DNA from 3 places in the Mesorhizobium sp. M0618 genome. Region 3 is predicted to be linked to each of the others. Evidence: predicted binding sites of a transcription regulator. Region 3 holds the regulator's gene; each other region holds the start of a gene.
What was found. The regulator LexA, encoded in region 3, represses DNA repair genes until DNA is damaged. The targets are predictions, from matches to a motif close to TGTTCNNNNTGTGTTCNG.

Region 1 (10,357 bases), on a different contig from region 3:
CGTCTCCTCCGCCTTGCCGTTTTTGGTCATGGCGTCGTCCTTGGTTCGTTTTGGGTAGATGAGAAGATTTCGCGCCTCACGCGGCGGTCCAGCCGCCATCTACCGAGAGATGGGTGCCGTTGATCTGCGCTGCCGCGACCGAGCACAGGAACACCGCCGCTGCCGCGATCTGCTCCACCGTGACGAATTCCTTGGTCGGCTGCTTGTCCAGCATGACCTCACGGATGACGGTCTCGCGGTCCATCTGATGGGCCTTCATCTGATCGGGGATCTGCGCCTCGACCAGCGGCGTCAGCACATAGCCCGGGCAGATGGCGTTGCAGGTGATTTTTTCGCGCGCCAGTTCGAGCGCGACGGTCTTCGTCAATCCCATGATGCCGTGCTTGGCCGAGACATAGGCCGACTTGAACGGCGACGCGACCAGGCCGTGTGCCGAGGCGATGTTGACGATCCGCCCGCCGCCGGCATTTTTCATCAGCGGAATGGCGGCTGCAATGGTGTGGAATGCCGACGACAGGTTGATGGCGATGATGGCGTCCCATTTCTCGATCGGGAACTCTTCCATCGGCGCGACATGCTGGATGCCGGCATTGTTGACCAGGATATCGACCGAACCGAATGTTTCGGCCGCCTTGGCGACAAGCGCCCGGCATTCCGCCGGTTTCGACATATCGGCCTTGATGTAGGCGGTCTTCACTCCATACTGTTTGGCAATCGCGTCGGCCATGGCGTGGTCGGCGGTCGTGTCGGAGAAAGAGTTGACGACGACGTTGCGGCCTTCGGCCGCCAGCGCCTGGGCGATGGCCAGGCCAATGCCCGATGTGGAGCCGGTGATGACTGCGGTTTTTCTGGCGGCCAAGGGCGGAATCCTCTGGTTACGGCAAGAATGCATCTATGTTGCAGTGCAGCATATATGCTCAATACGACGCAATAACAGCGGCCAGATTTGTGGGCGAGATGAAATTTTCGTCATAAGCGGCCACACGGCCGCTCACCAGGAGGATATCGTTTGGATCGCCGGTCGCTCGCCAGGCGCCGATAAGCCTCAGGCAGCCAGCTCCGGCGCAGGCCCGACATAGCGCGACTGCGGGCGGATCAGCCGCCCGATCGTCTGCTGCTCGCGCGCATGCGCGATCCAGCCGGCGACGCGCCCGGTGGCAAAGACATTGCTGAAAGCTTGTGGCGGAAAGCCCGCCGCCTCCAGCAGCAGCGCGGTGTAGAACTCGACATTGGTCTGCAGCGAGCGCGACGGCTTGGCGATCCGCAGCACGTCGAGTGCGGCTTGCTCCACTGTCTCCGCGAATGCCAGCCGGCGGCCGGTTTCGCCCTCGCCGCCGAGTTGCCGCACGACGGCCTTCAGCACATCGGCGCGCGGATCGCGCACGCGATAGATGCGGTGCCCGAAGCCCATGATGCGCCTGCCCTGCGCGATCTCGTCGCGCAGCCAGCCGGCGGCATCGCCATGCGCCTGGATCGCATCCAGCATCTCGATCACCGGACCGGGCGCGCCGCCATGCAGCGGCCCCTTGAGTGCGCCGAGCCCGGCCAGCACGGAGGATGTCAGGCCGGCCTGCGTCGAGGCCACCACGCGAGTCGCAAAGGTCGATGCATTGAGACCATGGTCGCAGACGGTCACGAGATAGGTGTCGAGCGCCTTCGCCAGTGCTGGGGAGGCGGCGTTGCCGCTCAGCATCTTCAATATGTCGGCGGCATGATCGGCGCGGCTGTCCGGCGCGATCGGCTGCTCGCCGCGCTGCAGGCGCAGCAGCGCCGGCGTCAGCACGGCGGGCGCCGCGATCAGCAGCAAGGCATCGGTCAAGGTGTCGCCGTCCGGCAGCAGCGCCATGCCGGCGCGCATGGCGCTGTAGACATCGAGCGGTGCCAACAAGGGCAGCGTGAGCAAGAGCCGTTCGAACACGTCCGCACGCGCCTGGCCCAGCGCCCGCGTCAGTTGCGCATCATCGGGAAGGTCGTCGAAGAAGCCATCGAGCAGCAGCCCAACCACCTGGGCATAGTTCCACCGGCCGGCCAACTCCGGCAGCGAATGACCCCGGATCGTCAGACGGCCGCCAAGACCATCCACGTCCGACAGTATTGTTTCCGCCGCCACCACGTCATCGAGCCCATTCGCCATAGCCTTGTCTCCTTGAAGCATTTCCGGATCGGAGATAGAGATGGGCAACGTTTCCATCAATCTTGATCAATAGAATCAACATCAGGGCTCGATATGTCCGAATGGTTGTCCCGGGAAGAGGCGCTGGAGAGGCTCAAGGTGCGGGCGCAGACGCTGTACGCCTATGTCAGCCGTGGGCGCATCGGCATGCGGCCCGACCGCGCCGATCCGCGCCGCAGCCAGTACCGCGCCGACGATGTCGCCGCACTGGCGACCCGCCGGGCGCGCGGCCGCAGCCCGTCAGTCATCGCCGAAAGCGCCATCGCCTGGGGTGAGCCCTCGATCGCAACGGCGATTTCGACGGTCTCGCACGGTCGGCTTATCTATCGCGGGCAGGACGCCGCAGTGCTCTCCGGGCACGCCACACTGGAAGAAGCCGCCGCCGTGCTCTGGGCTCTGCCGGAACCGGTGGCTTTCGAAGCACCGTCGCCGGATGCGCCCTATCAGGCTGGCCGGGCTACGGCCTTTGCGCAACTTGCCGTGCTTGCCGGCCAGGGACGCCCATCGCTTGGGCGCAGCGCCGCCTCGCTGCATGCCGACGCCGCGCACGCGGTCGGCGTGCTGGCCGGCGCGCTGGGCGCACCGGCAGGACCGGATCCCATCCATCAGCGGCTTGCGCAGGACTGGTCGGTGGATGCCGGCGGCGCCGATGCGATCCGCCGCGCGCTTGTCCTGCTTGCCGATCATGAACTGAATGCGTCGACCTTCGCTGCGCGCGTCGCAGCCTCGACCGGCGCGCCGCTGGCCGCTTGCCTGCTGGCAGGGCTCGCGACACTGTCAGGTCCTCGCCATGGCGGCGCCGGCGAGGCGGTGATGCAACTGGCCGAGGATGCGGCGCGGCATGGCGCCGATGCGACGATCCGGCGCTGGCTCAGCCATGACCGGCCGCTGCCGGGGTTCGGTCATCAGCTCTATCCTGACGGCGATCCCCGAGGGGCGGCGCTGCTGTCGGTGATCGAGGTTGACGGCACACTGTCGTCGTTGCGCGACGCTGCCCTTGCCACGACCGGCGCGCTTCCCAACATCGACTTCGGGCTGGCCGCGCTGACGCGCAGCCTTGGCTTGCCGCGCGATGCACCGTTTCGCCTGTTTGCGCTCGCACGCAGCGTCGGCTGGGCCGAGCACACGGTCGAACAGATAACAAGCGGAAGTAACATCAGGCCGCGCGGCCGCTATGAAGGCGCGCTGGTGTAAGATCGCAAGAGCAATAAGCTCACGACATCGTGTCGAGCTTGCGCTGCATGGCCGCGATCTGGTCCTTCAGTTCCTGAAGATCGTCGGGTTTTTCTGACGTTTCCTTCCTGGCCGGCTCGGACGACGGCGCGGCGGCTGGCGCGGTGCCGGCGGGCGGGAACGGCGTGAACAGCCGCATCGCATTCTGGAACATTTCCATGTTGCGGCGTGTCTGTTCCTCCAGCGCCTTGATCGGCGTGGTGATCTTCATCATGTCGAGCGGCGACTTGCCGATCGCCCCCTTCATCTGCTCGCGAAAGCGCTCCTGCTCCTTGGAAAAGGCGAGCATCGACTGTTCGAGGAAGCTCGGCACGATCATCTGCATCTGGTCGCCGTAATAAGCGATGAGCTGGCGCAGGAACGGGATCGGCAGCATGTTTTGCCCGTCCTTGTTCTCCAGTTCGAAGATGATCTGGGTCAGCACCGGATGCGTGATGTCGTCGCCGGTCTTGGCGTCCTGGACGGTGAACTCCTCGCCCTTCTTGACCATCTCGGCGAGGTCCTCGAGCGTCACATAGGTGCTGGTGCCGGTGTTGTAGAGGCGGCGATTGGCGTATTTCTTGATGATGATCGGATCGTCTTTAGCGGCCATCTACATCCTCCCGGGGACACCGGCGCGCCTCTGAGCAAGCCGCCGATAACGATTGTGCCTTTTTTTTGAGGATATGCGCAAAAGCTTCACAATTCCAAGCAGTTTGTGCAGTGCGGGATCACTAAATGCTGCATAGCAGGCAAAATATGCTGCGCAGCAATGGACGAATGGCCGCCATGGCAAGGCACGACCTGCTTGCGGCGCATGGGCGCCCTGCCTATTTCCGGTTTGACTTGGGGTTGGGAAAGGGCAAGAAAAGTCCCTAACGACAGAACGACACCCTTGAAGTCTGGAGAAGAAAATGTCCGCTTCCATCGTCATTGCCAGCGCGGCGCGCACGCCGGTCGGCTCCTTCAACGGCGCCTTTGCCGCCACCCCGGCGCATGAGCTCGGTGCCGTTGTCATCAGGGAATTGCTGTCGCGTGCCGGTGTCGAACCAGGCGAGGTCGACGAGGTCATCCTCGGCCAGGTGCTGACCGCCGCGCAAGGCCAGAACCCGGCCCGCCAGGCATCGATCAATGCTGGCTTGCCCAAGGAAACCACAGCCTGGGGCCTCAATCAGGTTTGCGGCTCGGGCCTGCGTGCCATTGCGCTCGGCATGCAGCAGATCGCCACCGGCGATGCCAAGGTCATCGTCGCCGGCGGCCAGGAATCGATGTCGCTTTCGACCCATGCCCAGCACCTGCGCGCCGGCGTCAAGATGGGCGACTTCAAGTTGATCGACACCATGATCAAGGACGGGCTGTGGGATGCCTTCAACGGTTATCACATGGGCAACACCGCCGAAAACGTGGCACGTCAGTTCCAGATCACCCGCGAAGACCAGGATCAGTTTGCGCTGGCTTCGCAGAACAAGGCCGAGGCCGCGCAAAAGGCCGGCAAGTTCAAGGACGAGATCGTCGCCGTCACACTCAAGGGCAAGAAGGGCGACACCATTGTCGACCAGGACGAATACATCCGCCATGGCGCCACGCTCGACGCCATGACCAAGCTGAAGCCGGCCTTTGACAAGGACGGCACGGTGACCGCCGCCAACGCCTCCGGCATCAATGACGGTGCCGCCGGCGCGCTGCTGATGAGCGAGGCGGAAGCGGTGAGGCGCGGCATCACCCCGCTGGCACGCATCGTGTCCTGGGCAACCGCCGGCGTCGATCCGCAGATCATGGGCACCGGCCCGATCCCAGCATCGCGCAAGGCCTTGGAAAAGGCCGGCTGGTCGGTCGGCGATCTCGACCTGGTCGAGGCCAACGAGGCCTTTGCCGCGCAGGCCTGCGCCGTCAACAAGGACATGGGCTGGGACCCCTCGATCGTCAACGTCAATGGCGGCGCCATCGCCATCGGCCACCCGATCGGTGCTTCCGGCGCCCGTGTCTTCAACACGCTGGTCTTCGAGATGCGCCGGCGCGGCGCCAAGAAGGGTCTCGCTACCCTGTGCATCGGCGGCGGCATGGGCGTCGCCATGTGTATCGAAGCACTCTGAAGAACTCACTAACCGGGCGGCGCGAGCCGCCCGTTCTGTATCCAGTGCCTGCCAAGCCCGACAACAGGGCGGTATCAAAAAAAGGGGAAATGCATGACCAAGGTAGCAATCGTCACAGGCGGATCGCGCGGCATCGGGGCGGCGATCTCGATCGCATTGAAGACCGTCGGCTATTCGGTTGCCGCGAACTACGCCGGCAATGACGCCGCAGCGGCGAAATTCAAGGCCGAGACCGGCATTCCGGTCTACAAATGGTCGGTCGCCGACTATGATTCCTGCGCGGCCGGCATCAAGCAGGTCGAGGCCGATCTCGGCCCGGTCTCGGTGCTGGTCAACAATGCCGGCATCACCCGCGACGCCATGTTCCACAAGATCACGCGCGAGCAGTGGAATGAGGTCATCGACACCAACCTGTCCGGCGTCTTCAACATGACGCATCCGCTGTGGAGCGGCATGCGCGACCGCAAGTTCGGCCGCGTCATCACCATCTCGTCGATCAACGGCCAGAAAGGCCAGGCCGGCCAGGTCAACTATTCCGCCGCGAAGGCTGGCGACATCGGTTTCAGCAAAGCCCTCGCTCAAGAGGGAGCCCGCGCGGGCATCACCGTCAACGTCATCTGCCCTGGCTACATCGCCACCGAGATGGTCAAGGCGATCGACGAGAGGGTGCTCAACGACCGCATCATCCCGCAAATCCCCGTCGGTCGCCTCGGCGAACCGGAAGAGATCGCGCGCTGCGTAGTCTTCCTCGCATCCGAAGATGCCGGCTTCATCACCGGCTCGACCATCACGGCCAACGGTGGCCAATACTTCGCCTGACGACGTGGCGATGTAGGAGATCGACGGGCCGGCACACCGGCCCGTTTCCGGCACGGTCCCTTTGACGTGCTCGCGACCGTAGCTGACCCAATTCGGCACGCGAAGGTTAACAGCCGGCAGCAGCCCTGTGCAAAAGCTCCCTGGCAACCTGTGGATTCTCGGTGGATAAACTGTTCACAACACAAGATATTGAGGTGAACAAATCGGGAAAATTACGCCATCGCCGATTCGTCGCCGATTCGTTCCGGCTATGAGCTGAACGTTAACGACGACAGCCGGAAATCGCCTGCCCAACTGCTTAACGCAGGTTAAGAAAGATCAACAATTTCATAATGTTGGTCGAGGCGCGCCAAGCCACCGTGATTGTTTCCAGGCAAAGGTTAACGGCAACGCCCTCTTAGCATGAAACGGGCCAGTTCAGCGATTCAGCATGTGGTGCGACTCGCGGTCGCGAAATCCACATGTAGCCGTGAACAAAAGCTGAATCTGCAGGAGTCACTGATTCGTCGCCGATTCGTTCCAGACTCGTTCTATCCGTTAATCCGCAGCCGATTGAAAGCTTGACAAAACCACCTTCTCGCCGCCGACGGAACATTCCGCTTTCGCTTCGCGCCCGAAATCCCTATGTGTCGCCTGTCATACGCGCCATTTGAGGCACGCTCCCGACAACCAGAGGCCAAGAAGCCTTATTTCCAGGTCCCAGAAGCCTTATTCTAGGTTGATGAACATCCAGCCCAAACACACCGAGCCGCTGATCCTGTCGGGCCGCGACGTGACCGCCGTGCTCGGGCCGACCAACACCGGCAAGACCCATCTCGCAATCGAGCGCATGGTGGCGCATGAGAGTGGTATCATCGGCCTGCCGCTCAGGCTGCTGGCGCGCGAGGTCTACGCCCGTGTCTGCGAAAAGGTCGGCGCCCACAAAGTGGCGCTGATCACCGGCGAGGAAAAGATCCAGCCGCCGGGCGCCAGATATTCGGTCTGCACTGTCGAGGCCATGCCGCGCGAGACCGACGCCGCCTTCGTCGCCATCGACGAAGTGCAGCTCGCCGGCGACCTCGAGCGTGGCCACATCTTCACCGACCGCATCCTGCATCTGCGCGGCCGCCAGGAAACGCTGCTGCTCGGTGCAGCCACCATGCATGGCATTCTGCAGCGCCTGCTGAGGGGTGTCTCGGTGGTGACGCGGCCGAGGCTGTCGCATCTTGCCTATGCCGGCTCCAAGAAGCTGACCCGCCTGCCGCGGCGCACGGCGATCGTCGCCTTCTCGGCCGACGAGGTCTACGCAATCGCCGAGCTGATCCGCCGCCAGCAGGGTGGTGCCGCTGTCGTGCTCGGCGCGCTCTCGCCGCGCACCCGCAACGCCCAGGTGGCGCTGTTCCAGTCCGGCGATGTCGACTACCTCATCGCCACCGATGCCATCGGCATGGGTCTCAACCTCGATCTCGACCACGTCGCCTTCGCCCAGAACCGCAAGTTCGACGGCTTCCAGTATCGCAACCTGACCGCGGCCGAGCTCGGCCAGATCGCCGGCCGCGCCGGCCGGCATCTGCGCGACGGCACCTTCGGCGTCACTGGCCAGGTCGACCCGCTGGACGAAGAGCTGATCAAGAAGATCGAAGGCCATGATTTCGATCCGGTGAAGGTGCTGCAGTGGCGCACCGCGCATTTCGACTTCGCCAGCCTCGACGCGCTGAAGCGCTCGATCGAGACCAACGCCCCCGTCGAGGGACTGACGCGGGCATTGCCTGCCGTCGATGCACAGGCGCTCGAGCATCTGTCGCGCGACGAGGACATTCGCGCACTCACCACCAATGCCAAGCGCGTGGCGCTGCTGTGGGAAGCCTGCGCGCTGCCCGACTACCGCAGGATCGCGCCGGCGCAGCATGCCGACCTTATCGCTTCCATTTACACGGACCTGGCACGCCACGGCCATGTCGACGAGAATTACATGGCTGAGCAGGTGCGCCGCGCCGACACCACCGAGGGCGACATCGACACGCTGTCGCATCGCATTGCCCAGATCCGCACCTGGACATTCGTGTCGAACCGGCCCGGCTGGCTGGCCGATCAGGCACACTGGCAGGAAAAGACGCGCGAAATCGAAGACAGATTGTCGGATGCGCTGCATGAGCGGTTGACGAAACGCTTCGTAGACCGCAGGACTTCCGTCCTCATGCGGCGCCTTAGAGAAAATACCATGCCTGAAGCCGAAATTAGTCCTACCGGAACCGTCCTTGTCGAAGGCCATCATGTCGGCGAGCTGCAAGGGTTCCGCTTCACCGCGGACCAGACCGCCGGCGGTGAAGACGCCAAGGCGGTGCGCACCGCCGCCCAGAAGGCGCTGGCCGCCGAGTTCGAGGCTCGCGCCGAACGCTTTGGCGCCTCGGCCAATGGCGACATCGCGCTTGGCTCGGACGGCACGCTGCGCTGGATCGGCGCGCCGATCGGCACGCTGGTATCAGGCGAAGACGCGCTGAAGCCGCGGCTGGTGCTGCTGGCCGACGAACAGCTGACCGGCCCGGCGCGCGACAAGGTCGCCGCGCGTGCAGAGCGATTCGTCAATTTCCAGATCGAGTCGCTGCTGAAGCCGCTGGTCGATCTCAGGAACGCCGACCAGATTTCCGGCATCGGCCGCGGCATCGCCTTCCAGCTGGTCGAGAATTTCGGCCTCATCAACCGCCGCGACATCGCCGAGGAGATGAAGTCGCTCGACCAGGAAGGCCGCGCCGCCCTTCGCCGGCTTGGCGTGCGCTTCGGCGCCTACCATGTCTTCGTGCCGGCGCTGATCAAGCCGGCGCCTGCCGGGCTGGTGACATTGCTGTGGGCGCTGAAGAACGACGGCAAGGACAAGCCGGGCTTTGGCGACGTGGTCCATGCGCTCGCCTCGGGTCGCACCTCGGTGGTGATCGACCCTGCTTTCGACAAGACGTTCTACAAGCTTGCCGGCTACCGCAATCTCGGCCGTCGCGCCGTGCGCATCGACATACTGGAACGGCTGGCGGATCTGATCCGTCCGGCGACCAACTGGAAGCCCGGCCTCGGTCAGCGCCCGGACGGCGCCTATGACGGCCAGTCCTTCATGGTGACGCCGCCGATGATGTCGATCCTCGGCGCCACCGCCGACGACATGGAAGAAATCCTCAAGGGTCTCGGCTATCGTGCCGAGCCGAAGCCGGCCGTCGAGGTCAAGGCGCGGCTCGAAGCACAGGACAATGCCGCGCGCGAAGCGGCGGTGGCGAAGCTTGCGACGGAAGAAGCTGCACGAGCCGAGCAGGCCGAAGCGGCGGAAGCCGCGGCAACGGATGCCGCAGCAGAGGCAGCCGTCGAAGGGTCGGAGCCGGCATCGGACGCAGTGGCCGTTTCGGAAACCGCGGCCGAAATTCCCGCCGAAATCACCCCCGACGCCGCGGCTGAACCTGCTGCGCCTGCCGTGGAAGAACAGGCGGACGCTCCTGTCGAAACCGTGCAAGACGAAGCGCCTGTAGCCGAGGCTGCGCCCGACGTCGCCGAACCGGCGCCGATTGAACCGCAGGCAGAGACTGAGACTGCCGAGATCGAAGTTGCAGCGGCAGAAGAAGCCGCAACGGCCGAGTTGGTGTCAAATGCCGCGCCGGCAACGGACGCCGCGCCGGACGAACCTGTGGCGGTGAATGAAGCAGCCGCCGGCGAACCCGCTCCGGAAGCCGAAGCGCCAAAACCCATCCTGTTGTGGCGTCAGGGCCGGTTCGAACAGCGTCCGCGCAACCGCGACGACAACCGAAGGAACAATCGCCCACGCAACGGACAAGCGCGCGGTCGAAGCGATGCACCCGTGGATACCGCCGGCGCACCGGCCGTAGCTGCACCCGGAGAACGGCCTGCCCATGAAGGCCGGCGCGATGGAGCCGGCAAGCCGCGCTTCGACCGCTCGAAATTCAAACCCAAGCCGCAGGCCGAAGGCGAACAGCGGCGTGACGGCAGGCCGCAAGGCGAGCGTCCCGACCGCCGTGAGGGCCGTCCCGACTGGAAGGGTGGCAGGCCGGATGCCAAAGGTGGTCCCGATCGAAGCCCTGGGGGC
Region 2 (10,357 bases), on a different contig from region 3:
TTCATCGACCTCGTCAAGGAGCGGCGCGGCACGAAACTGAAGGACGACCCGGAACTGTTCACCGGCCTGTTCTGGACAGGCATCAAGGGCCTCGAACTCGGTCTGGTCGATGCGCTCGGCGACATGCGCACTGTGCTCAAGACCCGTTTCGGGGCGAAAACCCAGCTCAGGCTGATCACGACACCGCGCGGTTTTCTTAGCCGCTTCGGCCTGTTCGGCTCAAGCAAGGGCTTTTCAGCGCCCGATATCGTAGCCGCTGCCGCCAGCGGCGTGATCGATGCGGCGGAAGAGCGCGCATTGTGGTCTCGCTTCGGGCTTTGAAAACTCGGCAGAACCGTCTAGCATGAGAGCTTGAGTTTCATGCATGTCGTGTTGCCAAAAGCGGGTCGACATGCATCAACCGACCCGACCGGCCGCCTTCGCCGGCCCAGCGTGGGAGGAGTTTTGGCATGCCGCAGATCATTTTCTTCGCCGTCGTTGGCGTTGCCGCCTATTTCGGCTACCGCACCTTCATTAGGGAAGCCGAGCGTGTGACCGCCAAGGTGCGACGCACAGAAAAGCAGACGGCCAACGGCGCGATCGGCACTTTGGTCAAGGATCCGAAGACCGGCGAATACCGGCTGGCCAAGGACTGAGCATCATCCCGCAGACGATTGTGGACACCGACATCGGGTCGCGTAGCTGGCACGCACACGCCAAAATCAATCTTGCGCTGCATGTCACCGGCAGGCGCCCTGATGGCTATCATCTGATCGAAAGCCTGGCGGTGTTCACGCGGTTTGGCGACAGGGTCGAAATCGGGCTCGCCGACAGCGATGAGTTTACCGTGTCCGGCCGTTACGCCCCGGCCGTCCCTCTCGATGCAAGCAATCTGGTGCTCAAAGCGCGCGACGCCCTGCGACAGGCGGTCGGGCAAGAGCGCACACCGCCGGTCGCCATCCGGCTCGAAAAGAACCTGCCGGTCGCCTCCGGCGTCGGCGGCGGTTCGAGCGACGCGGCAGCCGTGCTGCGCGGACTGGCGCAGACTTGGGCCCTGGACATCGATGGCACCGAGCTGGCACGGATCGGCCTCTCGCTTGGCGCCGATGTGCCGATGTGCCTTGCGGCGAAGCCGCTGGTCGCGCGCGGCATCGGCGACGAGCTGTCGATGGTGCCGGATTTTTCGGCGCTTGGGCTGGTGCTGGTCAATCCGGGCACGCCGATCTCGACGGACGAGGTCTTCGCCGCGCTTTCGCGTCGTGACAACGAAGCCTTGCCGCCGCTGCCACGCAGCATCGATTTCCACAGCCTGCGCAACTGGCTGGAGATTACTCGCAACGATCTTGAGCCGGCAGCGCTGGCGATGCAGCCCGCCATCGGCAGGGCGGTGTCCTGGCTGAACAAGGCTGGATCTGGTTTTTCACGAATGTCCGGGTCCGGCGCCACCTGCTTCGGCCTATTCGAGACCGGTAATGTCGCCAAGCGGGCGGCCGCCGAAATTCGCGGCCGCCAGCCCGACTGGTTCGTTGCCGCGACGCGCAGCATCGCATCGGAGGGCGCAGATGGCCAGAATTGACGAGAGCCGCTCCTTCATTCCCGTGCGCATCGCGGTGCTGACCGTTTCAGATACGCGCAGCCTCCCCGACGACAAATCCGGCCAGACGCTGGCCGACCGCATCACCGAGGCCGGCCATCTGCTGGCGGCCCGCAATATCGTCACCGACGACCGCGAGAAAATCCGCGACACGGTTCTGGCGTGGTCACAGGACAAGAATATCGATGTCGTCATCACCACCGGCGGCACCGGCTTCACAGGCCGTGACGTGACGCCGGACGCGCTAGAGCCGATCTTCGAAAAGCGCATGGATGGCTTTTCGGAAGTGTTCCACCGGATTTCCTACGACAAGATCGGCACCTCGACGATCCAGAGCCGGGCGACCGGCGGCGTCGTCAACGCCACCTTCGTCTTCGTGCTGCCGGGCTCGCCAGGCGCCTGCAAGGACGCGTGGGACGGCATCCTGAAGGCGCAGCTCGACTACCGGCACATGCCGTGCAACTTCGTCGAGATCATGCCGCGCCTGGACGAGCATTTACGGCGCGGCAAATCGGCTTCGTAAAAGCCAGGCAAAGCGTCGGTTCCACGCCGCTTTTGCAGGCAGAACATCACCGGTGCCTTCGAAACACCATTCCAAACCGAACCTCGGAAAAGTACCTTGCCTGAAGGCGATCATCGCCATCACGACAAGGCAGAACCATGACCACGCATACCGGCGGATGCCATTGCGGCAACATACGCCTTGCATTTTCAACCGAACTCGACCCATCGCAAATCGAAGTTCGCGCCTGCCAATGCTCGTTCTGTGTCAGACATGGTTCGCGCGCCATTGCCGATCCGGACGGCAGACTGACCATCTCGGTCCAGGATGAGGCGCGATTGCGAAAATATCAGTTCGGGCTGAGGACGGCCGACTATTTGATCTGCCGGGATTGCGGCGTCTATGTCGCCGCAATCGCCGGAGAGGATGACGCAAGGGCGATCGTCATCATCAACGCCCTGGACGACCGAGAGCGGTTCAATCAGGAGCCGGCTCGTGTCGACTTCGATGCCGAAAGCCGGGCACAGCGCCAAGCCAGGCGCCGCGCTCACTGGACGCCTGTCGAGATGAGCTTCGGATAGGCAGCTCTCAGCGGATGACCGGCTCGCCATGAAACCGTCGGCGCGACGGCGGCGATACGCCGAAGCCGACTTCCATCATCAGTCGCGGCGTGCGTGCCGGCACGGTGCCCATATGAAAGCCAAAGGGGTCCTCGACGAAGCCGAGACCGGCCTCGCCGGTCAGCGTCACCGGGCTCTGCTCGCCATAGACATCCAGAACCTGTTGCGCGGGATGGCCGACCAGAAGGGTAAGCTGATGCTTTAGGCTGCGGCGCTTGTGGCTGCCCCTGACATAGACATGCGGACCGGTGTCGGCGTCGACCGGCTTGAGGTAGAAGAAGAATTTCAGCATGCGCCAGTCGTCGAGGTCAAAATGATACTTGCCGAGCGAGGCGAGGTTCTTGTCGGCATCCGAAGCGGCACCTGTGGGAAAACTCCACCAGACCCGCGTCGTGATCAGTTTCGCCTGGCCGCCGAGATAGTGCGCGGCAATATCCAGAAGCAGCGGATCGCGCTGGATGGCAAGCGCCGCCGGGCAGTCGAGGATGCGCTCGAAAAAATGCCCGCTAAGCAGCGAGCGGCCAAGGCGTTTCTCGGCCTCGGCATGTTCCCCCGGCATGAATTCGAGACGGCGGTCGAAATTGCCGAAGCAAGGCGTGCGCCCGGCGAAGTCGGCGATCTCTTCATGGATATCAGGCGGCAGGACCAGGCCTGAGAACAGCCCGTCGGAGCGCAACGCATCGACGACCGCTCCCCGTTCGACACCGGCAAACATCGTATCCCCGGCATTGGCGACCGGGCGGGCGCGCTTTGCGCCGAGCCAATGCATGCGGCGTCCGGGCATGGTGCGCGCCAACACGAACATCGGCAGCCAGGCAGGGTTCTCACGCAGGTCCGTCAGATAGGTTGGAATACGCACGGCGATGCGCCGCAGCAGGCTGCCGTTGCGCGCAATGGCCTCGAGACTGGCCGCGCCGGATGTGTCGGGGGTTGAAAGCTTCATTGGGTCCTCGGCTATGAGAGCACCACCGATGCCGCATCGGTGCTCGCCTCTCGGCATGACCCAAACCCAATTCCCGCTTGAACGGAAGCTAACCCCGCGTCAAACTTTGTGCAATGCACAATGACCTGAGCAACTGCAAAAAATCACGTCGAGGGGCGGCGCTCCTGCTTGGCCGGCGCCATCCAGATTTCGGCGTCGAGCCGCTTCGTCGCGAGGCCGCGGGCGATGGCCTCGGCACTGCCGGCACTCTTGGCCGCGGCCGCCGCCTGACGCTTGCTGATTAGCAATCCGTCGGCCAAGGCGCGGTTTCCCGAAAAGACCCGGGCCAGGAATGGCGTGCGACTGGCTCGCGTGCGCGAAAACCGTGCCGCCATGGTCTGCCTGGCCGTATGGGCGACAACTTCATCGATCCAGCCCTCCACCAGCCGCGCGCCCGGCTCCAGGAGCAGCAACCAATCCCCCTTGGCCTGGCGGATGCCGGCAGCGACACCGCCCGTCACGTACTGACAGCCGGCATGCTCGGCCACATGATGCGTCTGGTCGGTAGAGCCTGTGTCGCAGACGATGACTTCACGCACCACGCCTTCGACCGCGCCGCCAATCAGCGAGGCGAGCGTGCGGGCGAGGCCCTCCTCGTCGTTGCGGGTTTCGATGAGAACACTGAGCATCCTTAGCCGAATAGCGGAAAGCGCCCGACAGCGCCAGTTTTGCATCGCACCATAGAAAGTTCTTGCTTTGTTCTTATCAACGAAATAGGAATAATTTCATGAGCAGAGCGATTCGACACAACATGGACAGTCCCTGGGAGCGGGCGAAAATGGAACAGATCGTGCGCGCCGACATTGCAGCTTTCGGAGCAGGAAGAGCCGAGATGGCCAACGCGATGGTCGAGCAGAGCGGCATGCGTGTCCGCCCGGACCGCAACCGCGGCAGGTCAGCGGGTATCAATCCGTCCGGCCGGTTCGAGCCGGTCAGCCGGCACGTGTTCGACGATGGCTGGAATTCGCTGGAGGAACTGCCGCCCTTCAAGACCGAAGTGCAGGTCGAGAAGCCGCGCACAATCATCACCCGCAACGAATCGCCCGACATTTCCTTCGACCGTTCCATCAACCCCTATCGCGGCTGCGAGCATGGCTGCGTCTATTGCTTTGCCCGCCCGACGCACGCGTTCATGGGCCTGTCGCCGGGTCTGGATTTCGAATCGAAGTTGTTCGCCAAGCCTGATGCGGCGCGCTTGCTTGACAAGGAGCTTTCGAAAGACAGCTACCAGCCGCGCACCATCGCCATCGGCACCAACACCGACCCCTACCAGCCGATCGAGAAGCAATACCGGATCATGCGCGAAATTCTCGAAGTGCTGGAAGCGCGCGGCCATCCAGTCGGCATCGTGACAAAGTCCGCTCTGGTGACGCGCGATATCGATATCCTGTCACGCATGGCCGAACGCGGGCTCGCCAAGGTGGCGCTGTCGGTGACGACGCTCGACCGTATGCTGGCGCGCACCATGGAGCCGCGCGCGTCGACACCGACCAAGCGGCTGGAAGCGATCCGGCAGCTTTCCGATGCCGGCATTCCGGCGTCGGTCATGGTGGCTCCTATCATTCCGGGCCTGACCGATCCGGAGATGGAACGCATCCTCGATTCCGCACGTGCGGCCGGCGCGCGCGAAGCGGGCTACGTGATCCTGCGCCTGCCGCTGGAGGTCAGCCCGATCTTCAAGGATTGGCTGCTGCGCCATTATCCCGACCGCTACCGCCATGTGATGTCGCTGGTCCGCTCGATGCGCGACGGCAAGGACTACGATTCGGAATGGGGCAAGCGCATGAAGGGCGCCGGTCCCTACGCCTGGCAGATCGGCCGGCGCTTCGAGATCACAGCCAAGCGGCTCGGCCTCAATGCCGAACGGCGCACGTTGCGAACCGACCAGTTCGTTGCCGCCGGGAAAGATCAGGTGCAGCTGACGCTGCTTTGAGAGACAATTCGTCGCGATGGTTTGATCCGTCGCGGCACCAGAATCCCGTCCGGCCTGCCCCGGCCTGCAGACGGTGCCCTCCCGGTCCGGCGCCCCACCCGACCCGGAGGGACTTGCGGAGAATCAGAGCCGATGCGAACCTCGCCGCAACATGGCTCGCGCGCGTTCTGATTCTCCGCCTCTCTTTGAGATCATCGAGAAGCCTGACTTCTCCTTCGAGACGAAGGCGATGGCGGAGGGCCTGTGGCCGGTCGCCGGGATGGACGAGGCCGGCCGTGGCCCCCTGGCCGGGCCGGTGGTCGCCGCGGCCGTGGTGCTCGATCCCGCCAACATTCCGGACGGCCTCGACGATTCCAAACGCCTCAGCCATTTGCAGCGTGAGGCCTTGTTCCTGCGAATTCTTGGCTCCGCGCAGGCGGTCTCGATGGCCTCAATCAGTGCCGAGGGCATCGACGGCAGCAACATCCTCAAGGCAAGCCTGGAAGCCATGCGGCGCGCCCTTGTCGGACTGTCGGTCCGACCGAAACTAGCCCTCGCTGATGGACGCGACGTGCCGCCGGGGCTGCCTTGTGAAGGGCGCGCGCTGATCAAGGGCGACCAGCGTTCGCAATCGATCGCTGCCGCCTCGATCGTCGCCAAGGTGATGCGTGACCGCATGATGTGCGGCTGCGGCAATCATCACGACCGCTACGGGTTCGAAGTCCACATGGGCTACGCCACGGTTCGCCATCGCACCGCGATCGAAGCGCATGGCCCGGTGGCGCGGCTGCATCGCGTGTCGTTTTCGCCGTTCAGGCTGGGTGGCGCTGAAGTGGTCGAAGAAGAGAGCTTTGCTGGGCTGGATTGAGCAACGGCAGCAGCGACAAGTCAATCTCCCCCTTGTGGGGAGATTGACCGCTTCGGCGTCTCACGCACTCTCCAAGCAAAAAAGCCGCCAGGTTGCCCGGGCGGCTTTAATTGTATGAGGGCTGTGAGGGCTCAGTTCAGCTTCGACTTCACGTCCGCAAGCGAAGCCTTGAACAGATCGGCACCGGCCTTGGCGTCGATCTTGCCGGCAAGCAGCGCGCGCGCTGCCTCGACGGCGATATCGACGGCGCTGGCGCGGACTTCGCTGATGGCGTCACGCTCGGCTTGGCCGATCTTCTGCTCGGCAAGCGCGGTGCGCCTGACAACATAGTCCTCGGTCTTCTTGTGCGCTTCGGCGGCAAGCATATCGGCTTCGCGCTTGGCGGCGGCGACGATGTCGGCGGCCTCCTGCTCGGCTTCCTTGCGCTTGCGCTGATACTGGCCAAGCAGTTGCTGGGCTTCCTCGCGCAGCCGGCGCGCTTCGTCGAGTTCGTTGCTGATCCTTTCGGCGCGGGCGTCGAGCGCCTTGGCGATCAGGCGAGGCACCTTGATGTAGACGGCAATGCCCAGGAAGATGACCAGGGCAACCGTGGCCCAGAGCGTTGCGAGAGATGTGGCGTCCATGATGCGCTCCTCACCGGGCCACGGATTTGACCGCGGCCGCGATCTCGGCCTTGCTGGCCTTGCCGCCAACCAAGGCTTCGACGATCGCCGAAGCGGTGTCCTCGGCGATGCTGCCGACTTCCTTCATGGCATTGGCCTTGATGGAAGAAATGCGAGCCTCGGCTTCGCCAAGCTTGGCGTCGAGCGCGGCCTCGACCTTCTTGCGAGCGGTGTCGGCCTCGGCCTTGGCCGCGTCGTTGGCCTGCTGGCCGATCGCGTTGGCCTTGGTCTTGGCTTCCGCCAGTTCCTGCTCGTAGGCAGCAACGGCAGCGTCGGCCTCGCCCTTCAACTTGGCCGCCTGGTCGAGGTCCTGCGTGATGCGATCGTTGCGGACATCGATGATGCCGCCGACGCGTGGCATCACCACCCGCTTCAGGAAGAGATAGAACAGCCCGAAGGTGATCGCCAGCCACAGAAGCTGCGACGGGAACGTCGCCGGATCGAATGGCGGAAACGTGCCATGCGCTTCAGCAGGCACGCTGGTGCCGGAATGCGTCTCGCCTTCCGTCGCAGCGTGGCTGGTATCGGCTGATGGCGCGGACTCTTGCGCAAAGGCAGATGTCACGAACATGGACTATCCCCGAAATTCAGGCCCGCCGCTTGCGCGGCCGGCCTGTCCAATCTTCCCGAGTGCTCAGCCGAACAGGGCCAGAAGCGCGATGAGAAGCGAGAAGATGCCCAGAGCTTCGGTCACGGCGAAGCCGAAGATCAGGCGGCCGAACTGGCCATCGGCAGCCGACGGGTTGCGCAGAGCGCCCGCCAGGTAGCTGCCGAAGATGTTGCCGAGGCCAATGCCCGCGCCACCCATGCCCAGGCAAGCGATGCCGGCGCCGATGTACTTTGCTGCTTCTGCGTCCATTTGTTCAACTCCTTTGGATCTAAAATTCCGTTGCGATTCCATCCGGCGCCAATGTTGGAAATTCCTGGGCCGGAAACTTTTGGACCTAATGCCCGGGGTGCAGGGCGTCGTTGAGATACATGCAGGTCAACACGGCAAAGACGTAGGCCTGCAGGAAGGCGACCAGCAGTTCCAGTGCCGTCAGCGCCACCGCCATCGCCAGAGGCAGGATAGAGCCGGCGACGCCGACCGCGCCGAGCGCGCTCAGGCTGACCACGAAGCCGGAGAACACCTTCAGCGTGATGTGGCCGGCGAGCATGTTGGCGAACAGACGAACCGAGAGGCTGACCGGGCGCGACACGAAGGAGATCACTTCGATCAGCACCACCAGTGGCAGCAGGAAGACCGGCACGCCATGCGGCACGAACAGTTTCAGGAAGCCAAAACCATGCTTCATGAAGCCGTAGACGACCACGGTTGCGATCACCAGCACGGCAAGGCCGAAGGTGACGATGATGTGACTGGTGACGGTGAAGAAATACGGGAACAGGCCAAGCAGATTGGCGACGAGCACGAACATGAACAGCGAGAACACGAGAGGGAAGAACTTCATGCCTTGCGTGCCGGCGGCATCGCGCAACATGTTGCCGACGAACTCGTAGGCCATCTCGGAGACCGACTGAAGCCGCCCGGGAACCAGGCTGCGGCTCGACGTCGTGAGAAACAGGAATCCAGCCGCGACGATCACGGTTGCGACCATGAACAGCGCCGAATTGGTGAAAGACAGGTCATAGCCGCCGATGTCGATCGGAATCAGCTTGTTGATATGGAACTGGTGGATCGGATCGACCTTGTCAGCTGCCACGTTCAAACCCCGTCAATGCCGCGTACGGCCTCGTTACCATTACCGCACATGAAGCGCGGTCATTTCTTGTCGTCTTGGTCACGGCGCGATTTATCGCCCTGTCCAAATTCTGCCACAACGCCGGCGGAACGCATCACATTGAGCACTCCGGCGCCAAAACCAAGCAGCAGAAACACGATCAGACCCCATGGCGATGTCCCCGCCAGACGGTCGATGATCCAGCCGATGCCGGCACCCACCACCACCCCGGCGATAAACTCGCTGGAGAGTTTGAGCGCCTGACCATAACCGGCCACACTGCCCGCTTTCGCGTCGTCTTTCCCCTCGAGCCGGCCCGGCCGCCTTGTCGCAAGCGAAGCTTCAAGGTCACGGCGGCGGCGCTCAAGATCGTCGTCGCGGATATCGGGTTCATGCTGATTGCCGCGGCCGGTTTTTCCGGTTCCGTCTGGCCCATTCTTGTCGGCCATCGCAACCCCCCTGCCCGGTCAGACCGTCACCGTCCGTCCGCTTCTAAAGTCGCCGGCAACATAGTTAGAGGGTTTGCGCCCGTCAAGCCACGGGCGGAAGTTCATTGCCATGTATTTTAGGCAATAAAATCAATCAATTAGAAAGGTGCGACATCGTGCCCGCCATGATGACGAGGATGCATGGCGCGAATCCCCTGCGCAATGGCTCTTCGATAGGCTGCGCGCCACATCAAAGATCAGCGGCTGCTCTGCACTCAGCTCCAGCCGCCGCCATAGGTCCGATAGAAGATATGCAGGCCGATCTTGGTCATCTTCTGCATTGTGCGCGCCCAGCCGGGATGGACATATTGGGCATAGTAGTGGGTCGACGATCCGACCTCCGGGATGAAGATCTTGCCGGCAGTGACGGCCATGGCGATCTCCTGGGCGGTCTTGTAGGCGGCTGGGCTATCGATGCGCTTCTTCCTGCCGTCGCAGGCGAAGGAGAACTGGCAGCGGTTGAACCAGCTGTCGTTCTGGTAGACGACGCCGCAGATCGAATTCGGATAGGTCGGATTGCGGACGCGGTTGAGGATGACCTGGGCGACAGCGGCCTGGCCGCGCACGGATTCGCTCCTCGCCTCGAAATAGATGCCGTTGGCAAGGCATGCCTGCTCCTTTTGGGAGAAGACACTGGCGGGCAGCGGGTTCTGGATCCACGAATGATCGCCCTTGGCCATCGGCGGAATGAAGCGGCCCTCATTGGGCTGCTCGTCCTGAAGCAGGGCTTCGAAGGGCGATGCCTTGGCATAATCAGGCTCGGACTGCGCGTAGGCGGTGGCCAGCACGTCCGGATGGTCGTTGTTGACCAGCGCTGCCAGCATGGCCGGCACGCCGGGATCCGGCTTCTTGTCCTCGCGCGCATGGAATGCCGCGGCGATCTGGATTTCCTTGCCTTTGATCTGCGGCTTGGCGAAAGCCATTTTCAGGCCGCTGTCCATGCTGGGCCGCAGCAAGGAGGAGGTGCGCTCGAAGATCGAGCCGGCGTTGAAGTTCTTCGGCGGTGCGACGGGAGACATCTGGACGATG
Region 3 (10,357 bases):
ACTTCGAGGACTACTTCCGCCGCTGGCGCTTCAACCACGTCACCACGGTGGAGCGCATCATCGGCCTGAAACGCGGCACCGGCGGCACGTCGGGTGCTTCGTATCTGAAGAAAATGCTCGAGGTCGTGCTGTTCTCGGAGCTGTGGACGGTCCGCACCCGGCTCTGACGTCGAAATGAAAACAGGCACACCGAGGGGACGCGCTGTGGCGGAAAACCCTTCGCGAACAACCGGGGACTGACCGACCATGAGTGGAATTCCTGATCTCGCCGCAGTCGAAGCGATGGATGCCACGGATCCGCTGCGGGCCATGCGCGACCGTTTCATTCTGCCGGAGGGGATGATCTATCTCGACGGCAATTCACTGGGGGCAGCGTCTCATGCCGTTTTCAGCGAGCTGCAGCAGGCGGCGACCCAAGAATGGGCCCAGGATCTCATCCGAGCTTGGAACACGGCCGGATGGTTCGAGATGCCAATCGAACTCGGCGACCAGCTCGGACGCCTGATAGGAGCCGCGGCCGGCCAGACCGTTGTCTGCGACACGACATCGACCAACATCTACAAGGTGCTGCACGCGGCGATGGAGATGCGGCCCGGCCGGTCGGCCATCGTCGCCGAAGGTGACAGTTTTCCCACCGACCTGTACATCGCCGAAGGCGTGGCCTCGACCCGGGATGGCGTCCTGCTGCGCCTCGCGGGTGTCGACGCGCCGACCATCGAAGAGCTGATCGACGAAAACGTCGCGGTGGTGCTGGTCAATCACGTCAATTACAAATCGGGTGAACTGCGCGACATGGCGGCGCTGACGCGCAAAGCTCATGCGGCCGGAGCGCTGATCGTCTGGGATCTTTGCCACACCGCCGGCGCCCTGCCCGTCGAGCTCGATCACGCAAATGCCGATTTCGCCATCGGCTGCACCTACAAGTACCTCAACGGCGGTCCGGGCGCACCGGCCTTCATCTATGCCGCGCAGCGCCACCACGGCGATATCAGCCAGCCGCTCAGCGGCTGGTGGGGCCATGCGCGGCCCTTTGCCTTCGAACGGGGTTATGTTGCCGGCACCGGCATCCGCCGCTTTTTGTGCGGCACTCAGCCGACCCTGTCGATGCGGGCGCTCAAAGGCGCGCTTGCCATCTGGAATGACGTCGACATGGCGGCATTGCGAAAGAAGAGTGTCGCGTTGACAGAACTGTTCATCCAGCTCGTCGAAGCCAGGTGCGGCGCCTACGGTCTCACGCTGGAGACCACCCGCGACGCGACCAGGCGCGGCAGCCAGGTGTCGTTCCTTCACGATCACGGCTATCAAATCATGCGGGCGCTGATCGAGCGCGGCGTCATCGGTGATTTTCGTGCGCCATCGACCATCCGTTTCGGCTTCACGCCGCTCTATGTCGGCTACAAGGATGTGTGGCTGGCGGTTGAGGTGCTGGAGGATATTCTGCGCACGGGCGCATGGAAGGACCGCCGTTTCGCGGTCAAGGAAGCCGTTACCTGACGCAACGATCCCCGCGATCCACCGCCGCCGCCCTCACTGCCTGGCAGATGACGGAGGGCTGAATTTCCAGCCACAAATGCCAACAGACGTTGGCGTTTTGGCTCCGTTTCGTTCACGGCAAACGAACGTCCCGAAGATTGATATCGTCCTTTGTGGAGGTCGATAGACTGATAATGCCAAGCCTTGGGTCGAGGATGAGCCACAGGTCATTAACCATAATAATTTCAATGTGAACAGGCGCATCGCCGTGCCTAGCGCCTGTTGATCGCGATCCGCTGGCAAGCGCCAAATAATTTCAGCAGCCTTAACAAATTCATTAAACTTTAAACGGTTGCAGAACACAACTGGAACAGATAGGGTTTGTTCTGGGTTTGTTTTTCGATTCTGGTTTCAGGTAACCTGGGGGCCGCCATGCTGACGCGCAAGCAACATGAACTGCTGATGTTCATCCATGAACGCCTGAAGGAGAGCGGCATTCCGCCATCCTTCGACGAGATGAAGGAGGCGCTCGACCTTGCTTCCAAATCCGGGATTCATCGGCTGATCACCGCACTTGAGGAGCGCGGCTTTATTCGCCGGTTGCCCAACCGGGCACGCGCGCTGGAAGTGCTGCGATTGCCGGACTCGATCGCGCCCGGTCTCAACGCGGCAAAGAAGTTTTCGCCAAGCGTCATCCAGGGCAGTCTCGGTCAGGGTGGTGCCCTTGGCCGGCAGATCAAGCCGGCGCCTTCGCGGATGCCCTCGCCTGGCAATGACGACGATGCGGTCTCCGCCGTGTCGATCCCGGTGATGGGCCGCATCGCCGCCGGCGTGCCGATCGATGCCATCCAGCATCAGACGCATTCGATCTCGGTGCCGCCGGATATGATCATGGGCGGCGCCCACTATGCGCTGGAGGTCAAGGGTGACTCGATGATCGAGGCCGGCATCTTCGATGGCGACACCGTCATCATCCGCAACGCCGACACCGCCCAGCCAGGCGAGATCATCGTGGCGCTGGTCGACGAAGAGGAAGCGACGCTGAAGCGGTTCCGCCGCAAGGGCGCCTCGATTGCCCTCGAAGCCGCCAATCCAGCCTACGAGACACGGATTTTCGGCCCGGACAGGGTCAAGGTGCAAGGCAAGCTCGTCGGCCTGATCCGCCGCTACTGAGCCGGCTGCGGGTTGGCCGCTGGCTTCTCCGGTTTCTTGAAGGGTGCCAGCCCCCTTGCCTCACGAGAGTATTTGCGTTGCGTGTGCCAGGGCCGATATGGGCTGTCCACCGCGAAGCTGATCGTCGCCGGCGTGGTCGCCGATTGGCGATCGAAGAAGACCGCGGCACTGCCTTTGCGAGCCAGTTGCCGCTTGGTGATGACGAGAACCAGCGGATTGTGACAGGCGTCATACGCGGTGGCGTCATTGATGACGATCAGCTCGGCGAAGCCGCAGGCTTTCCAGGTGTCCTTGCGGTCCTCGACATAGGCAATGATCGCACCGGACATGTGCCTGGCCACGCAAACGCCTGAGGAGCAATAGAACGGCGATCCCAGCGGCAGATCAACGGCATCCGCGACATCGAATTGCCCATAGCTGTTGTCGAACACCTCTGGCACGACGATGGTTTCTGATGTCAGGGCGCGTTTCCAGTTGTCGACGGTGAATTCGTTCGGCCGTTCCCGGCTGACGGCAAGCTCGCCGCCACCGATCGGCAACGCCACCAGCCGGGCGTCTTCCGAGATCAGCACATCCGGCGTGCGCGTATCCGAGACGGTCAGCAAGCCTGCCAGCGCGAATGGCAGGGCAGCGAGCCGCAGCCAAGTTGTCGCCATCGTCGCGATGACCAAAGCAATTGCCACCAACAGGACCGACTGTTGCGAAATCAGCCCGACCCCGTCGACAGGCGAACGCTCGGAGATCCAGCCGGATATGGCGATCATCATCGTCAGGCCCTTACCCATCAGGTAGAGAGCCGGCCAATCCAATCCGAAAGGCATCAGCAGCGCGCTGGCGACGGCCAGGAACATGACGACGGTGACGATCGGCATAACCGCGAGGTTGGCAAACAGGCTAAGCGGCGAGACACGCTGAAAATGCCAGATGGCAAACAGCGTCGTGGCGCTTCCGGCGATGATCGAGGTCATGGCAAGGCCGGTTGCCGCCAGCAGGAATTTTCGCGTCAGGAAACCTGGCATGGATCGCTTTGGCGGCGGCGGTCTAGCTTTTCCCGCGCGGTGATCGGCCCAGCCGGCATAGGCGCCGACCAGAGCCGCGGTCGCGGCGAACGACATCTGAAAACTCGGGCCGACCACCTCATGCGGCGACACCACGATGACGGCGATCGCCGAGATCGCCAGATTGCGCATGGTGAGTGCTGCTCGATCGAACAGCACGGCAATCAGCATCACCGCCAGCATGATGAAGCTGCGCTCGGCGGCAACGACGACTCCCGAGATGATGAGATAGGCCGCGATCGAGAACAGTGCGGCGGCGGCGGCATACTTCTTGACCGGGCGACGCGCGGAAAAGTCGGGAGACAAGGCGAAGGCGCCGCGCAGCAAACCCATGATGGTGCCTGCGACCAGCGCCATGTGCAGTCCCGAAATGGAGATGATGTGGTAGATGCCGGTACGTCGCATCGCCTCATTGATGTCATCGGGAATGCCGGCGCGCACGCCGACGATCAGCGCCGCGGCGATCTCGCCTTCGGCGCCGCCGACGCTCGCCCTGATATGGTCGGCGATGCCTTCGCGGGCATTTTCCACGCTAGAGGAAATTCGGGCCGGCAGCGGCATGTCGCCGTCATCGTTGACGACAAGCTTTGGATTGCCGAGAAAGAACCCGCTGCCACCGATGCCGGCAAAGTAGCTGTCGAAGGAGAAGTCATAGCTGTCCGGCCGCACCGGCCCGGTCGGCGGCAAGAGCTTGGCATATCCGGTGATGAGGGAGCCGGCGGTCACGTCAGCCGGGATCTTGCGTGCCGAAAGCCGCACCCGTTCCGGCGCATAGCGCAGTTTCGGTCTTGCGGTCGATGTCACGTCGATGGTCAGCCGGATACGGCCGGTTTCCATCCGGTCGAGCGAGACGACGCGGCCGGTGACTTGCGTCGAAATTTCCGAGCCCAACATTTGTGTGCCCGCACGCCACGTCTCGACTTTGGCAGCAAGCAGTCCTAGGGCGCACAAAAGTGCCGCCATGAAACACAGATGGGTCTTTGGCCATGAGCGCGAGACCAGCGCACAGATCCCCGTCAGAATAACAACCGCGACAGGTCTCGCAAAGTCGGGTTCAGCCGTCAGCGAAAAATAGCCGATCGCTCCGATCGCCAGGCAGACCGGCACCAGCAGGAAGGCCACGCCCCGGTCGAGTTCCAGGCTCGCCGCCGTGTTCACGCTGTGGCGCAGGCGAGGCAGTGATGTCAGGCTGATTTGCCGGCGCACGCGAACGATCCTGCCGGTTTCGGCAACAGGAACAGAGGCGGCGACATCCGCTTGTAACGGCGCTTGGCCGGGATCCGGCAGGAGGGGCGACGGCAATGGCAGAGGCGCAAAGAGGGACCGTTCGCTGACGCCGATGGCAGCGTCCTCGCCCTGATCCGAGCCCCAGCCTCGTCCAGCCATCGGGTCTGCCCCTTGCGCCCTCGACACCCTATGCTACATGAACGCCGGGCGCGCGAAAGTCCGCGCAACCGCACCCGCTTCAGATGGTTTCCGAGAGTTCCATGTCCGACAAGGTCGTCACCCGTTTTGCCCCCTCGCCCACCGGCTATCTGCACATAGGCGGCGCGCGCACGGCGCTGTTCAACTGGCTGTATGCAAAGCACACTGGCGGCACGATGCTGCTGCGCATCGAAGACACCGACCGTGAACGCTTCAATGAAGCCGCGACGGCTGCCATCCTCGACGGGCTTTCCTGGCTTGGCCTGAGCTGGGACGGCGAGCCGGTGTCACAGTTCGAGCGTGCGCCGCGCCACCGCGAGGTGGCCGAGGAGCTCGTGCGCATGGGCATGGCCTATTATTGCTATGCCACGCCAGCCGAACTGGAGGCCATGCGCGAGGCTGCCAGAGCCAAGGGGCTGCCGCCCCGCTATGACGGCCGCTGGCGCGACCGCGACCCCTCTGAGGCGCCCGCAGGCGTCAAGGGCGCCATCCGCATCAAGGCGCCGACCGAAGGCGAGACCATCGTCCATGACCGTGTCCAGGGCGAGGTGCGCTTTCCCAACAAAGATCTCGATGACTTCATCATCCTGCGTTCTGACGGCAATCCCACTTACATGCATGCCGTCGTCGTCGATGATCATGATATGGGCGTCACCCATATCATTCGCGGCGACGATCATCTGACCAATGCCGCTCGCCAGACCGTGATCTACAACGCCATGGGCTGGGACGTGCCGTCCATGTCGCATATCCCCCTGATCCACGGCGCCGATGGCGCCAAGCTGTCGAAGCGGCACGGCGCGCTTGGCGTCGAGGCCTATCGCGCCATGGGCTACCTGCCGGAGGCGCTGCTCAACTACCTGGCGCGCCTTGGCTGGAGCCATGGCGACGACGAGATCATGTCGATCAAGGATATGATCTCGTGGTTCGACATCGGCGATGTCAACAAGGGCGCGGCGCGCTTCGACTTCGCCAAACTGGAAGCGATCAACGGCGCGCATATGCGCCGCATGAGCGATGCCGAGCTGTTCGACATCTTCATCGCCACCCTGCCCTATCTCGAAGGTGGCCCGGCGATCGCAGCACGCCTGAAGGACAGCACCAAGGCGCAGTTGCTGGCAGCGCTTCCGGGCCTGAAGGAGCGCGCCAAGACGCTGGTCGAGCTCGTCGACGGCGCGGCCTTCCTGTTTGCCACGCGACCGCTGCCGATCGACGACAAGGCGGCCCTTCTGCTCACCGACGATGCCCGCAAGATCCTGCGCAGTGCTCACGAAGCTTTGAACGGGCTTGCGAGTGACTGGACAGCCGCCTCGGCGGAGGCGGCGATCCGTGAGGTGGCTGCGGCCGGCAGTCACAAACTCGGCGCGGTGGCCCAGCCTTTGCGCGCCGCTTTGACCGGCAAAAGCACCTCGCCGGGCGTGTTCGATGTGCTCGCCGTGCTCGGCCGCGAGGAAAGCCTGGCGCGCATCTCAGATCAAATCGATTAGGAGCAAACTGGCCCAAGAAGATTGGCATTGAAAGGCGGGTTTCGCAGTGCAACATTAGGCCTTGGCCCAATCTGGCACGCACCTCCTGAAATGCGGTGGCGAATACGCGCATTGCGGTGATTTTCGACGTGTCGCTCTGCAGAATTTTGCCTTTGCCGGCATGAGGAAACAAGAAGGAGTTTGCAATGACCGAAGCTGCGAAAAAAATGGATTTGGGCGGCAAGACCCAGGAGGCCACGGCAACGCTTGCATTCGCCGGCAAGACCCATGAATTCAAGGTGCGAAGTGGTTCGGTCGGGCCTGATGTCATCGACATCGCCTCGCTCTACTCCACCACCGGCGCTTTCACCTACGATCCCGGCTTCACCTCGACGGCAAGCTGCGAGTCCGAAATCACCTTCATCGACGGCGACGCCGGCATCCTCCTGCACCGCGGCTATCCGATCGACCAGTTGGCCGAACATGGCGACTTCCTCGAGGTCTGCTATCTCCTGCTCTACGGTGAATTGCCGACCAAGGCGCAGAAGGACGATTTCGATTACCGCGTGACGCGCCACACCATGGTGCATGAGCAGATGTCGCGCTTTTTCACCGGCTTCCGCCGCGACGCGCATCCGATGGCGGTGATGTGCGGCGTGGTCGGCGCGCTGTCGGCCTTCTACCACGACTCCACCGACATCTCCGACCCCTACCAGCGCATGGTTGCCTCCATGCGGCTGATCGCCAAGATGCCGACGATCGCGGCGATGGCCTACAAATACCACATCGGCCAGCCGTTCATTTACCCGAAGAACGAGCTCAACTTCGCCGCCAACTTCCTGCACATGTGCTTTGCCGTGCCGTGCGAGGAATACAAGATCAACCCGGTGCTGGCGCGCGCCATGGAGCGCATCTTCATTTTGCACGCCGACCACGAGCAGAACGCCTCGACCTCGACCGTTCGTCTCGCCGGCTCGTCGGGCGCCAACCCGTTTGCGTGCATCGCCGCCGGTATAGCCTGCCTGTGGGGACCGGCGCATGGCGGCGCCAATGAAGCGGCGCTCAACATGCTTGGCGAGATCGGCCATGTCGATCATATCCCCGAATTCATCGCCCGCGCCAAGGACAAGGACGACCCCTTCCGCTTGATGGGCTTTGGCCACCGCGTCTACAAGAACTACGATCCGCGCGCCAAGATCATGCAGAAGACGGCACATGAGGTTCTGGGCGAGCTCGGCATCAAGGACGATCCGCTGCTCGACATCGCCATGGAGCTGGAAAAGATCGCGCTGACCGATTCCTATTTCATCGAGAAGAAGCTCTACCCGAATGTCGACTTCTATTCCGGCATCACGCTGAAGGCGCTGGGCTTCCCCACCACCATGTTCACCGTGCTGTTCGCGGTCGCCCGCACCGTCGGCTGGATCGCCCAGTGGAAAGAGATGATCGAGGATCCGCGCCAGAAGATCGGCCGCCCGCGTCAGCTCTATACCGGCGCACCCGAGCGTGACTACGTGCCGATCGCCAAGCGGTGAATTGGGAGTAGGGATTGGGCAGTAGGCATTAGGCAGTAGGCACGGTCAACTTCCCTACTTCCTACTGACTATTCCCTCTCTTGATATACCGCATCACCACCTGCGCGGCGATCTCGCCGGACGGTCTAACCGTCGCCATGCGCCGCGTGATCTCTGCAAATCCATTCTTCTGCCAGGCGCGCATGCCGCTGTCGGCGAACAGGGCTTCCAATTGCCGGGCCAGATTGTTCGGCTTGATGTAGCCGTCGTAGAATTCCGGAATAAGCGCTCGATCCGATATCAGATTGGGCAGCAGCGCCGACCAGACGGAAACGAGGTACGGCGCCAAGACGCGCGCGACCGGGTCGAGCCTGTAGCAGGAAATCATCGGCACGCCGGCCAGCGCCAGTTCCAGCGATACCGTCCCGGACGCGATCAGCGCCGCATCGGCTTTGCCGAAAGCCTGCCATTTGCGCTGGGGATCGACGATGATCTCAGGCTTTTCATCCCAGCGGTTGACGAAGGATTTGACGAGGTCGGCGACATGCGGAACGGTCGGCAGCAGCAGCCGTAGGCGGTGGCCACGCGCACGCAGAATCGACACCGTCTCGCCGAACGGGTCGAGCAGCCGCCGTACCTCGCCACGCCGCGAACCGGGCAGGACGAGCAGGGTCTTGACGCGATCAGGAGAAAGGTCGCGCGGCAGCTCCTGCGCCTTGGCTGCGGCGAGCAAACCCGCATCGTGGGTCAGGCGATGCCCGACATAGGTGCCCGGTGGCCCGCCGAGCCGCTCGAGCTCCTTGACCTCGAAAGGCAGGATGCAGAGGATGTGGTCGACATAGGGCTTCATCGCCACCGCCCTGCCCGGCCGCCACGCCCACACGCTCGGGCAGACATAGTGGATGATTGGAATCGACGGGTTGGCCGCACGCACCTTTTTGGCGACGCGCAACGAAAAGTCCGGACTGTCGATGGTGACAAGGCAGTCCGGCTTTTCGTCGGCAACGGTCTTGGCCAGTTGGCTGATCCGCCGTATCAGGCGCGGCAGGTCGCGCAGGACGGCACTGAACCCCATGAGGGCGATCTCACCGGCATCGAATGGCGAGACCAGTCCCAGCGCCTGCAAATGACGGCCGCCGAGGCCGACGAGTTGCACCTCGCGCCCGGCCGCCTGCCTGAGCGAGCGTACTATGTCGGCGCCGAGCAGGTCGCCGGACTCCTCTCCGGCAACGATCGCGATCTTCAATGCCCTGTCAGCCATTGCCCGGCTCCGTGACGACAGGCAGGCCAAGGACGAACAGGCCGAGTGCATTGGCGCGTGCGATGGTTCCAGGACCTTCGAGGATCAGCGAGCGTCCCGCCTCGACGGCAATGCCGGCGAGCCCGGCCGCGTGCGCTGCCTCGACCGTCTGCGGACCGATGGATGGAAGATCGGCGCGCAGTTCCTGACCAGGCTTGGCGCACTTGACGAGGACGCCGCGGGTCTTGCCCGCAATACGGCCGTGGCCACGCAGCAGCTTCGCACGATCAAGCAGGCCGGCTGTTCCTTCGATGCCTTCCAGCGCGATTGCCCGGCCGCCAACCGCGATCGCCGCCTGGCCGACATCCAGCGCCCCGATGGCCTTTGCTGCCGCAAGGCCCGCCTCGATATCGCGCCAGTCCAATTTTCGCGGTTCGGCCTTGGTCAGCACGCCTTCGGCGGCGACAAGATTCGGCACTACTTCGTGGGCGCCAACGACCTTTATTCCACGCGCTTCGAGGCCCCGTGCCAAGATCTTTAGAAGACCATCATCGCCACGCGCGAGCGCCATGACGACCAAAGGAATCACCGCGAGCAGGCTGAGACTGGGGCGCAGCGCAAGCAATCGCGGCCGGCGCTTGATCTCGCCTGCAAGCACCAGATGGGTGATCCGGTGCCGCCGCAGCAATGGGACGAGCGAGCCTATACCTTCCAGAGCGAGGTTTTCGTGATCGTATCGGGAGAGTTCCGCGATGCGGTCGACTTCGCCTTCCATCAGGATGACGAAGGGCGGATAACCTTGTTCAGCCGAACCGGCCGCGACTTCGACCGGCAGACTGCCGCCGCCGGCAATGATGCCGACCCTGGAGCCCGGCGGAAGATCAAGACGCGCTGCCGCTGTCTCAGTCTTCGTCATCGACATCGTCGCCATCGCCGCCCTTGAGCGACGGCACAGCATAGTGCCGCTTGCCGCGACTGGTGATGAAATCGATGATCTTCATGGCGGTC

Region 1: the regulator LexA is predicted to act here: its motif matches at 6,813-6,830, upstream of NKJ04_RS26655 (helicase-related protein).
Region 2: the regulator LexA is predicted to act here: its motif matches at 4,364-4,381, upstream of NKJ04_RS07110 (PA0069 family radical SAM protein).

What each region holds. Positions count from the first base shown of each region.
Region 1 covers NZ_JAMYQH010000030.1:63,394-73,750, reverse strand. The annotation lists gene NKJ04_RS26690 (patatin-like phospholipase family protein) at 1-30, opposite strand, end outside; gene NKJ04_RS26685 (3-hydroxybutyrate dehydrogenase) at 77-892, opposite strand; gene NKJ04_RS26680 (citrate synthase/methylcitrate synthase) at 1,046-2,134, opposite strand; gene NKJ04_RS26675 (citrate/2-methylcitrate synthase) at 2,228-3,367, shown strand; gene phaR (polyhydroxyalkanoate synthesis repressor PhaR) at 3,387-3,998, opposite strand; gene NKJ04_RS26665 (acetyl-CoA C-acetyltransferase) at 4,300-5,478, shown strand; gene phbB (acetoacetyl-CoA reductase) at 5,572-6,297, shown strand; gene NKJ04_RS26655 (helicase-related protein) at 7,019-10,357, shown strand, end outside.
Region 2 covers NZ_JAMYQH010000004.1:272,710-283,066, reverse strand. The annotation lists gene NKJ04_RS07145 (S49 family peptidase) at 1-321, shown strand, start outside; gene NKJ04_RS07140 (membrane protein) at 450-635, shown strand; gene NKJ04_RS07135 (4-(cytidine 5'-diphospho)-2-C-methyl-D-erythritol kinase) at 656-1,555, shown strand; gene moaB (molybdenum cofactor biosynthesis protein B) at 1,542-2,096, shown strand; gene NKJ04_RS07125 (GFA family protein) at 2,234-2,656, shown strand; gene NKJ04_RS07120 (hypothetical protein) at 2,664-3,638, opposite strand; gene NKJ04_RS07115 (glycosyltransferase) at 3,782-4,306, opposite strand; gene NKJ04_RS07110 (PA0069 family radical SAM protein) at 4,456-5,610, shown strand; gene rnhB (ribonuclease HII) at 5,762-6,457, shown strand; gene NKJ04_RS07100 (F0F1 ATP synthase subunit B) at 6,589-7,080, opposite strand; gene NKJ04_RS07095 (F0F1 ATP synthase subunit B) at 7,091-7,690, opposite strand; gene NKJ04_RS07090 (F0F1 ATP synthase subunit C) at 7,754-7,978, opposite strand; gene NKJ04_RS07085 (F0F1 ATP synthase subunit A) at 8,064-8,822, opposite strand; gene NKJ04_RS07080 (AtpZ/AtpI family protein) at 8,882-9,289, opposite strand; gene NKJ04_RS07075 (cell wall hydrolase) at 9,544-10,357, opposite strand, start outside.
Region 3 covers NZ_JAMYQH010000014.1:21,860-32,216, reverse strand. The annotation lists gene kynA (tryptophan 2,3-dioxygenase) at 1-167, shown strand, start outside; gene kynU (kynureninase) at 247-1,494, shown strand; gene lexA (transcriptional repressor LexA) at 1,906-2,646, shown strand; gene NKJ04_RS16365 (ComEC/Rec2 family competence protein) at 2,640-5,090, opposite strand; gene gltX (glutamate--tRNA ligase) at 5,192-6,616, shown strand; gene gltA (citrate synthase) at 6,802-8,130, shown strand; gene lpxB (lipid-A-disaccharide synthase) at 8,192-9,370, opposite strand; gene NKJ04_RS16345 (LpxI family protein) at 9,363-10,280, opposite strand; gene lpxA (acyl-ACP--UDP-N-acetylglucosamine O-acyltransferase) at 10,252-10,357, opposite strand, start outside.